Regions from separate parts of the Vibrio sp. JZG10 genome, predicted to be linked through region 1. Evidence: predicted binding sites of a transcription regulator. Region 1 holds the regulator's gene; the other holds the start of a gene.
What was found. Region 1 encodes CRP, which controls carbon source genes, mostly activating them, when cyclic AMP is high. Its sites were predicted from a motif close to TGTGANNNNNNTCACA; they were not measured.

Region 1 (5,227 bases):
AAAAACCCGCATCTTCAAACGCTTTTACCGCGCTTTATTCGCAAAAAAGCGTTGTTTACGCCGATTTGGCAAACCCTCGATACATCCGATGGCGATTTTCTCGATCTCGCATGGAGCGAGGACCCAACCCAAGAACCTGCGCAAAAAAAGCCGATTTTTGTTTTATTTCATGGACTAGAAGGCTGCTTCTATAGCCCTTACGCCAATGGCCTAATGAATGCATTTGCTCAATCCGGATGGCTGTCGGTGATGATGCATTTCCGCGGTTGTAGCGGTAAGCCAAACAAGAAAGCTCGCGCCTATCATTCTGGTGAAGTGACTGACGCTCGCCACTTCTTAGAGCACCTTGAGCAACGCTTTCCTGATAACCCCAAAGTTGCGGTTGGTATTTCTCTTGGCGGTAACATGTTGGCGAATTATTTAGCCCAATACAAAGACCACCCCATTTTGAACGCGGCGACCATTATCTCAGCGCCTTTGGACCTAGCAGCGTGTGCGAACCGTATTGAACAAGGCTTTTCGAAAGTATATCGCCGTTACCTACTCTCTTCGCTCAAACGCAACGCATTGCAAAAACATCACTTGTTGCATGGCGAGCTCGCTTTGTCCTACAACTCAATAAAACGTGTCACACGATTGTATGAATTCGATGATTTGATCACGGCACCACTGCACGGTTTTAAAGACGCACAAGATTATTACGATCAATGTTCTGGCTTAAGTAAATTACAACAGATCACGCTACCGACACTGATCATTCACGCCAAAGACGATCCATTCATGACCGACGATGTGATCCCGAAATTTGTTCTGCCAGATAATATTGATTACCGTCTCTTTGAGCACGGTGGGCATGTTGGTTTCCTTACAGGTTCAGCGCTCAAGCCGAAATTTTGGTTGGAAGAAGCGCTGCCAGCGTATTACGAAAGTATTGCCGCAGATTACCTTTCTGCTGTATCCAAGCAGCGAAAGCAGTAAACTAGCCGCTCATCATAAAAGTTCGAGGTATTTATGATCATTCCATGGCAAGACATTGCGCCAGAAACATTGGAAAACTTAATTCGTGAATTCGTCTTACGTGAAGGCACGGATTACGGAACCGTCGAGGTTTCTTTGCAAGACAAAGTGGATCAAGTAAAAACTCAATTAGAAAAAGGCGAAGCGGTTATCGTGTTCTCTGAACTGCACGAAACCGTCGATATTCAGGTAAAAACAAAATTTTAGAACCTTCACATTTTACCGTACCCCACTCAATGACAAGGCATTGTTACGTGCTATAGTGGGTTATCGACCGTGCAGTAGCAGCCTACTGCACATTACAGGTAAGTAATTTTCGACAAGGTTTGTCATGTCAGCTAAACACCCAATTATTGCGGTTACTGGTTCATCTGGTGCCGGCACGACCACTACATCTGAAGCCTTCCGTAAGATGTTCAATATGATGAACGTTAAACCCGCATGGGTTGAAGGCGACAGCTTCCATCGCTTTACTCGCCCTGAAATGGATATAGAAATCCGTAAAGCGCGCGAGCAAGGTCGACACATTAGCTACTTTGGCCCTCAAGCTAATGACTTTCCAGGATTGGAAGAGTTTTTCCGTAAATATGGTCACGATGGCGCAGGCAGCGTACGTCGCTACCTACACACCTTTGACGAGGCCGTACCTTATAATCAAATGCCTGGTACCTTCACACCATGGCAGGACTTACCGGAGAACAGTGACGTTCTCTTCTATGAAGGCTTGCACGGCGGTGTTGTGGATGGCGATGTTAATGTCGCGCAACATGTGGATTTCTTGATTGGTATGGTACCAATCGTAAACTTAGAGTGGATCCAAAAGTTTGTGCGTGATACTCGTGACCGCGGTCATTCACGAGAAGCAGTAATGGATTCTATCGTGCGCTCGATGGACGATTATCTTAACTACATCACACCACAATTTTCTCGCACTCATATTAACTTTCAGCGCGTCCCAACGGTCGATACCTCTAACCCACTTAACGCGAAAGGTATCCCAAGCCTGGATGAGAGCTTTGTCGTTATTCGCTTGCGTGGGATAAAGAAAGTCGACTTCCCATATCTCCTGGCTATGATTGATGGCTCATTCATGTCACGCCACAACACGATTGTCGTACCAGGCGGTAAGATGAGCTTTGCAATGGAGCTCATAGTTCGGCCTATCCTACAACAGCTCATCGAAACAGGGAAAATTGGCTAAAAACCTGCCTGCGAAGATGTTTACTTTTCATACCGTGATCATGTGCACAGTTTTGCTTACAAAATCTCAATCATGGCACGATTAAAATCAAGAAATCGTTTTCGAAAAAGGATACTATTTCTTACCGAAACACAAGAGAGCTTGCAGCATATAAAAAGTGCTCTTATTCTAGTAGGCCTAATTCAGGCTTAGCTAAAATATGGATAGCGCAAGCGTACCCTGCAGAGGAAGTGAGATATTATGGTTCTAGGTAAACCTCAAACCGACCCAACATTAGAGTGGTTTCTTTCACACTGTCATATTCATAAGTACCCTTCAAAGAGCACGCTAATTCACGCGGGCGAAAAGGCAGAAACTTTGTACTACATCGTTAAAGGTTCTGTTGCGGTTCTTATCAAAGACGAAGAAGGTAAGGAGATGATCCTTTCTTACCTAAACCAAGGAGACTTTATTGGTGAACTTGGTCTATTCGAGGAAGACCAAGAGCGCACAGCTTGGGTTCGTGCTAAATCTCCTTGTGAAGTTGCTGAAATTTCTTTCAAGAAATTCCGTCAGCTTATCCAAGTAAACCCAGACATCCTAATGCGCCTTTCTGCGCAGATGGCTCGTCGTCTTCAAGTAACTAGCCAAAAAGTGGGTGACCTGGCGTTCCTAGACGTAACTGGTCGTATCGCTCAGACGCTTCTGAACCTTGCAAAACAACCAGACGCAATGACTCACCCAGACGGCATGCAAATCAAGATCACTCGTCAAGAAATCGGTCAAATCGTTGGCTGTTCTCGTGAGACAGTAGGTCGTATCTTGAAAATGTTAGAAGAGCAGAACTTAATCTCTGCGCACGGTAAAACTATCGTGGTTTACGGTACTCGTTAATCTCAAACCAGAGTGACGCGAACAAAATTATAAAAGCCACCAATGGCGACATTGGTGGCTTTTTATTTGTCTTGTAACCACATTGAGCTCAGAGCAACAAAAGACTAATGAGCAAGTTGATTAGCCGAAAGGTTAACCCTAAAAGTTAACCATTCGTACTTTCAAAGATTTTGTCCGCTGAAGCCGCCACAAAACCTGGGTACAGCTCACCGTTTTCCATCGGGTAGCGCTTAGCAAACTCGTAAAAGCCACCAGGGATAATTTCAGTGCCTTCGCTAAAGCGAACCGCCACTTTATCCGCCATGGTCGATGATTGTTCTAGCAGCACCTCAGGAGTGCCCTTCACTTCCCCGCCGTTTTCATTAATGGTAAATCCGGCCGTACGTAAGTGATCGTTTACTTGCTTCACTTCTTCGTATTCATTGAGCTGGTTAACGCTCACCGTGAAGTGGTTTGCGCCGTAACCATGCGCAGCCAACCATGATGCATACTCACTTTCTTTAGCCAACGTTTGGTAGTCAGCAAAGCTTAAATCCCACAAGCGTCCACCATGTAAGAATGCGCTATCGTTCAGCTTGCCTGCATCGACTTGTGCCACCAGCTTTTTCACAATCTCTTGCAGCTCAGGTGAACACTCCTCAACTTTTAGCTCACTAATAAAGACTTTAGGTTGCTTCGGATCAGGGTGCTCATAGTGTTTAGCAACCAACTTTTTACTTTCGAAAACGTAGTCACCACATGCCTGGTAGCCAATGGCTACAAATGGTTTAGCTAAGGTTTCGATACCAAGAGGCGCAATATTGAAGGTACGTAAAGCTATATGATCATTAATCAGAGGCTCATCTTCTTGAAGCAGCTGATGTACTTTCGCAGCAGAAGGGCAAAGACGTTGAATGTAATCTTGCCATAGCGATTCAAATAACACATCGGGCGTCATAACGACTCCTTGTTACGAGATGTAGAGTTAAAAGGTAAGCGGAAGTTGACTGCTCGTTCACAACGAAAAGTTGTCCAGAATAATGAACGAGCAGCCATCAACCTGTGACGGTAAATGCCAGTCAGTCAACACGCTTTTCCGAGTCTTTGCTCACTTTCCGTGTTCTGCCAACGATCACTACAACCCATACCTAAATGATTCGCCGGCAAGGTGAGCCGCAATACATGGTTGCGACTCTGTTATTAAAACTTATAGCGCCACACCTGGGCTTAATGTTGCAGGCAAGATAGTCTCTTGACCTTCCATTGATGCCATCGGGTACGCACAGTAGTCTGCTGCGTAATAAGCGCTTGGACGTAGGTTACCTGACGCACCAGGGCCACCAAATGGCGCATCACCACTTGCACCTGTGAGCTGGCGGTTACGGTTCACGATCCCTGCACGAATATGGTCAACGAAGTATTCCCATTCTTGGTCGTCAGTTGAAACTAAACCAGCAGAGAGACCAAAGCGCGTGTCGTTCGCCAGTTCTACGGCTTTTTCTAGCCCTTCGTAACGCACCACTTGCAGAAGTGGACCGAAGTACTCTTCATCTGGTAGCTCAGCAATGTCCGTTACATCAATAATGCCCGGAGAAACAAACGCCGCCTCTCCTGCTTTAGCTTCAATCAAGCTTTCACCACCAAGTGATTGAAGGTTCGCTTGTGCATCGAGAATGAACTTGGCTGCGGCAACGGAGATTTGCGGCCCCATAAATGGCGCAGGCTCTGCAAATGGTTGGTCTACGCGAATATTCTTCGTCGCTTCAACCAGTTTCGTGATGAGCGCATCACCTTTCTCACCCAATGGCACGTACAAACGACGAGCACACGTACAACGTTGACCAGCACTGATAAACGCTGACTGGATGATGGTGTACACCGTGGCATCCAAATCACCATATTTATCAGAGATCACCATCGGGTTATTACCACCCATTTCTAGTGCTAACATCTTGTCTGGTTGACCCGCAAATTGACGGTGCAATACATGCCCCGTGTTCGCGCTGCCCGTGAACAGTACGCCATCAATGCCTTTCGCATCAGCAAGCGCAATACCGGTTTCTTTCGCACCTTGGACAAGGTTGATCACGCCTTTCGGCAGACCTGCTTCTTCCCAAAGTTTCATAGCTAGCTCGCCAGTCCAAGGCGTTTGCTCGG
Region 2 (5,227 bases), on a different contig from region 1:
TTAAAACCGCGCGATATTATCGTGATGGTCGCGGACATCAACGCTTACAGCCCTGCGATTCAGGCGGTCTTTGGTAACGCTCCGGGTGAGCGTTTTATTCCATATTCGATTTCTGACCGAACCGCCGATCAAGAGAGCCCAATTCTGGCCGCATTTATGCAGTTGGTGAACTTACCCAATACGCGCTGTTTGGCATCAGAACTACTCGAGCTTCTGGAAACGCCATCGATATTAAAGCGTTTTGAACTCAGCGAAGATGATTTCTTACAAGCCAAACAATGGGTTGAGGAGTCGGGGATTCGCTGGGGATTGGATGCCAATACCGGGCGCGAATTTGAACTGCCGGAAACCCGTCAAAACACATGGCAATTTGGTATTCAACGCATGTTGCTTGGCTACGCGATGCCAGAATCCGCAGGTTTATTTGAAACCGAGCAAGGTAGTTTATCTCCGTACAACGAAGTGCAAGGCATGGGCGCAGAGCTTGCGGGCAAGTTGGCACACTTTATCCAACAAATTAGCACTTATCGCAGCAAACTTTCTCATGTTCAGACTATTGATGGTTGGCGAGAGACTTTGGTTTCACTGCTGGATGACTTCTTCTCAGTTGAGTTAGAAGGCGAAATGGCGCTCAAATCCATTCGCGATACGCTCAGCCAACTCAAAGAGCAATTGGCTGATGCCGCATTTGATGATGCGTTATCGCCGTCGATCATCAGCCAATACCTTCAAAACAAATTATCTGGCACACGAGTCAGCCAGCGCTTCCTGGCTGGTCAAGTGAACTTCTGTACCTTGATGCCGATGCGCTCTATTCCGTTTAGAACCGTTTGTCTGCTGGGGATGAATGACGGCGTGTACCCGCGTTCCATGCCGCCGGAAGGCTTTGACTTGATGACGGGAAGAACCAAACCGGGCGACCGTTCGCGCCGAGATGATGACCGTTACCTATTCCTCGAAGCGATGTTGTCTGCACAGCAAACGCTCTACATCAGTTATGTTGGCCGTTCAATCCAAGACAACACCGAGCGAGTGCCTTCGGTTCTGGTTTCTGAGCTGATGGAATACTGTCACCAAAACTATTGTTTAAGTGGTGATGAAGCGTTGCCCGTTGATGAGTCTGGCGACAACTTATTAAATGCGTTGGTGAATACCCACGCCATGGTGCCGTTTAGCCCAAGTGCGTTCCAAGGCATGCACGCCAGCTACGCGAAAGAGTGGATTCCAGCGGCATTGACTCAAAGCAGTCAATCGCAAGGCTATGTTCGTCGTGATTTTAATCGGGCATTAGACAACTATCTGTTAGGAGCGACGTTCCCACTTGAGCTCGACTTAGTCGAGTTGCAACGTTTCTGGCGCTTACCTGTGCAGTATTTTTTCAATCGTCGTTTAAAAGTAATCTTTGAACCGCCACTGCCGGTGATGGAAGACGACGAACCCTTTGTTTTAGGTGGTTTGGAAAGCTATCAAATGCGTGATGAGCTGCTAGAAACCTTGCTTGAAACGACATTGATACAGCCAGAGAAAAAAGCAGAAGTGCTTAAACACTTTATGAGTCAACAGCGCGCTCAAGGCAAACTTCCGGTGGGAGCGTTTGGTGATATCGAATTTGAAACCAACCGAGTTCAGGCGGAAGAGCTGGTGGATAAACTGGCGTTTTTATCTGGTGCGCCTCAAGACGATTTGGAAATCGACCTGACGTTTGATTCCTTGTTTGAGCGAAATGAAGGCGAAGAGAAAAACGTTCGCCTAACAGGTTGGCTAACTCAATGCTACCAATCCGGTTTGATTCGCTATAGAAGCGGTAAGATTCGCTCGCAGGATTACCTTGCTGCGTGGATCGACCACCTTGCCATGTCGGCGTCGGGTTATGCCAAGAAAACTCATCTGATTGGCTACGATCGTAAAGAAGGCGCGCTGCATTTGATCTACCCAGAAATTGCCGATGCGCAGTACGCCAAACAGCTACTGACTGAATTAGTTCGCTTATTCTTCGAAGGCATGACTAAGCCTTTGCCTTATTTCCCGAAAACGGCGTTGGCTTGTGTTGAAGCAGGCTTTAGCCGCGGTCAGTGGGTCGATGACGAAGAGAAATCTTTGAAGAAAATGGCTGACGCATTCAATGATGGCTTCATGAGCCAGGGCGAAGGCAATAATGCGTACATCTCTCGAATTTGGCCTGCTTGGAATGATGAGTTGGCCTCAGAAGTTCGTTTGCTGACAGCATTAGTTTTGCAAGGTGCGCGCTTAGCGGTTCAAGACGCTGATGACGTAAAAGCGTAATAAAGACAGTTGGATAAAGAGAAGGAAGAGTAGGGTGGCCGCCAGAAAATCATTATTTTTTGTAGGGCGTTCGCTGTACGGCCACAAGGTCAGAGGGACCATGATACTTTTGTTTAATTCATTTGAGTTGTGCCGCCAAAAAGGTTTGGCTTATCTCGTGGGGCGCATACTAACGGTACGTCTTATGGATAACCGTGAGAAAGATCTCACAAAGCTCTAAATTATCCAACTTGTTAAACATATTAATAGAATTTTTAACTATAGATCACATTTATTAGGTGATACGTCCTAGTAAATAATCCGGAGAGATTCAGCGTTATGGAGCAAATGTCAGGTGCAGAGTGTCCTCTACATACGTTAGACCGCACAGAGCAACCTCAACCAACGCCACTAGAACCGATGACGTTTCCTCTGCATGGTGCGAGGTTAATCGAGGCATCAGCAGGTACAGGTAAAACCTTCACTATTGCAGGTTTATATCTGCGTCTTTTGCTTGGTCACGGCAGCGCGGAAACTCGACATCGCGTACCGCTTACGGTCGACCAAATTCTGGTCGTAACCTTTACCGAAGCGGCAACTGCGGAATTACGCGATCGTATCAGGGCAAGAATCCATGATGCGCGAATCGCGTTTGCGCGTGGACAGAGTTCCGATCCGGTGATCCAACCTTTGCTTAATGAGTTTGACGATCACAAGCAAGCCGCAGAAATTTTATTGCAGGCAGAGCGTCAGATGGACGAGGCGGCGGTCTACACCATTCACGGTTTTTGCCAACGTATGCTAACGCAAAATGCGTTTGAATCTGGCAGCCGATTTAATAATGAGTTTGTGACCGATGAAAGCCACCTAAAAGCGCAAGTTGTAGCCGATTACTGGCGCCGCAACTTTTACCCGTTGCCATTTACCTTGGCTGGAGAAATTCGCCAGCTATGGGGCTCTCCATCTGCGTTGTTGTCTGACATCAGCAATTACTTAACCGGTGCGCCGTTAAGCCTTTCTGTTCCTGCAATGAAAGGCAGTTTGGCTGATCTTCATACTGAAAATCTGAAAAAAATTGATGAATTAAAAGCACAGTGGCGAGAAAGCCAAGATGACTTCTTCACGCTGATTTCAGATTCAGATATTAACAAACGCAGCTACACCAAAAAGTCTCTGCCGACGTGGTTGGAGGCGGTGAATGCTTGGGCGGCAACGGAAACCACAGGTTACGATTATCCAGACAAGCTGGAGAAATTCGCGCAAAACGTCTTGTTGGAAAAAACACCGAAAGGCAGTGCGCCGCAGCATGCGGTATTTGAAGCCATTGAAACATTTCTTGCCAATCCAATCAGCTTAAAAGCGCCACTGCTTGCGCATGCGATTGAGCATTGTCGTGTGATGCTGGCCAATGCGAAAAATCAAAAACAGTGGCTCTCTTTCGATGATTTGCTGACGCAACTTTCTGCTTCTATCGATACGGACGAAAGCGAGCTTTTAGCGGCGCGTATTCGTACTTTGTACCCTGTCGCAATGATTGACGAGTTCCAAGATACTGACCCGCTTCAATACAGTATTTTCAGCCGTATTTATCTGAACAACCCGGAATGTGGTTTGTTTATGATCGGTGACCCCAAGCAGGCGATTTATGGCTTTCGTGGAGCAGACATTTTCACTTACATCAAAGCGCGTAACCAAGTAAGTGCCCACTACACGTTAGGAACCAACTGGCGTTCTAGTGCCGATATGGTGCAGGCGGTAAACCAAGTGTTTGCCTTGCCTGATAGTCCATTTATCTATGACTCGGACATCCCGTTCTTACCCGTAAAGTACAGTCCCAATGCCGAAAAACGCATTTGGACTATGGGTGGCCAAAAGCAACCCGCGCTGACTTATTGGTTGCAAGAAGCGGACGATAAACCGCTACCCAAAGGCGAGTATTTGACTCGAATGGCGGAGGCGACCGCAAGCCAAATCCAAACCATTTTGACGCAGGCTCTACAGGGGCAAGCGTCTCTGGTGAATGGCGAAAAACAGAAAGCGGTTCAAGCGGGCGATATTGCGGTGTTGGTTCGAACAGGTAGCGAAGGTCGAATGATCAAACAAGCGCTGGCTGATCAAGGCATTGCCAGCGTGTACCTGTCTAACCGAGACAGTGTGTTTACCAGTTCAGTGGCGCAGGATTTACAGCGTCTGCTGCAAGCGGTGCTGACTCCAGAAAATGACCGTGCGCTGCGTGCAAGTCTTGCTTCTGAGCTGTTTGCCCTCGACGCAGCAAGTTTGGATGCACTTAATAACGATGAAATTGTGTGGGAAAACGCCGTAAACGAATTCAAAGAATATCGCAAACTTTGGGTTCAACGTGGTGTGCTGCCGATGTTGCGCGCGGTGATCAGTAAACGCCATATTGCTGAGCGATTACTAGAAGAAGGCGCGAGTTCACAGGGTGAAAATGGTGAGCGAGTGCTTACCGATTTAATGCACATCGGTGAACTGCTTCAACAAGCCAGTAATGAACTGGATAGCGACCACGGTCTGCTGCGTTGGCTCGCTCAGTCTATCAGTGATGCGGAAAACGGTTTGGGTGGCAGTGATGACCAAATCCAACGTTTAGAATCGGAACGTAACTTAGTGCAGATCGTAACTATTCACAAATCAAAAGGCTTGGAGTATGACCTCGTATTTCTGCCGTTTGTGTTCAGCTATCGAGAAGCCAGCGAAGCCAAATATTACGATGCAGCCAATGACCGCACGGTACTGGATATCACTGGCAACGACGCGTCCATGAAGCAAGCGGATAAAGAGCGTTTGGCGGAAGACTTACGCTTGATATACGTGGCATTAACACGTGCTGTGTATGCGTGTTTTATTGGAGCCTCGCCTTTGCGCAATGGTCGTTCGACCAAAGAGCCAACTGGCGTACACCGCAGTGCGATTGGCTATTTGATTCAGAATGGTCAAGAAGGTG

Region 2: recB (exodeoxyribonuclease V subunit beta) is a predicted target of CRP. The motif match lies at 2,477-2,492, and genes of this name have one in related genera.

Annotation. Positions count from the first base shown of each region.
Region 1 is NZ_JBSUGE010000030.1:14,669-19,895, forward strand. Features, by position in the region: gene ACWYVB_RS22370 (hydrolase) at 1-978, shown strand, start outside; gene ACWYVB_RS22375 (YheU family protein) at 1,012-1,224, shown strand; gene ACWYVB_RS22380 (phosphoribulokinase) at 1,349-2,218, shown strand; gene crp (cAMP-activated global transcriptional regulator CRP) at 2,459-3,091, shown strand; gene ACWYVB_RS22390 (DUF1338 domain-containing protein) at 3,237-4,028, opposite strand; gene astD (succinylglutamate-semialdehyde dehydrogenase) at 4,278-5,227, opposite strand, start outside.
Region 2 is NZ_JBSUGE010000014.1:141,705-146,931, reverse strand. Features, by position in the region: gene recC (exodeoxyribonuclease V subunit gamma) at 1-2,283, shown strand, start outside; gene recB (exodeoxyribonuclease V subunit beta) at 2,611-5,227, shown strand, end outside.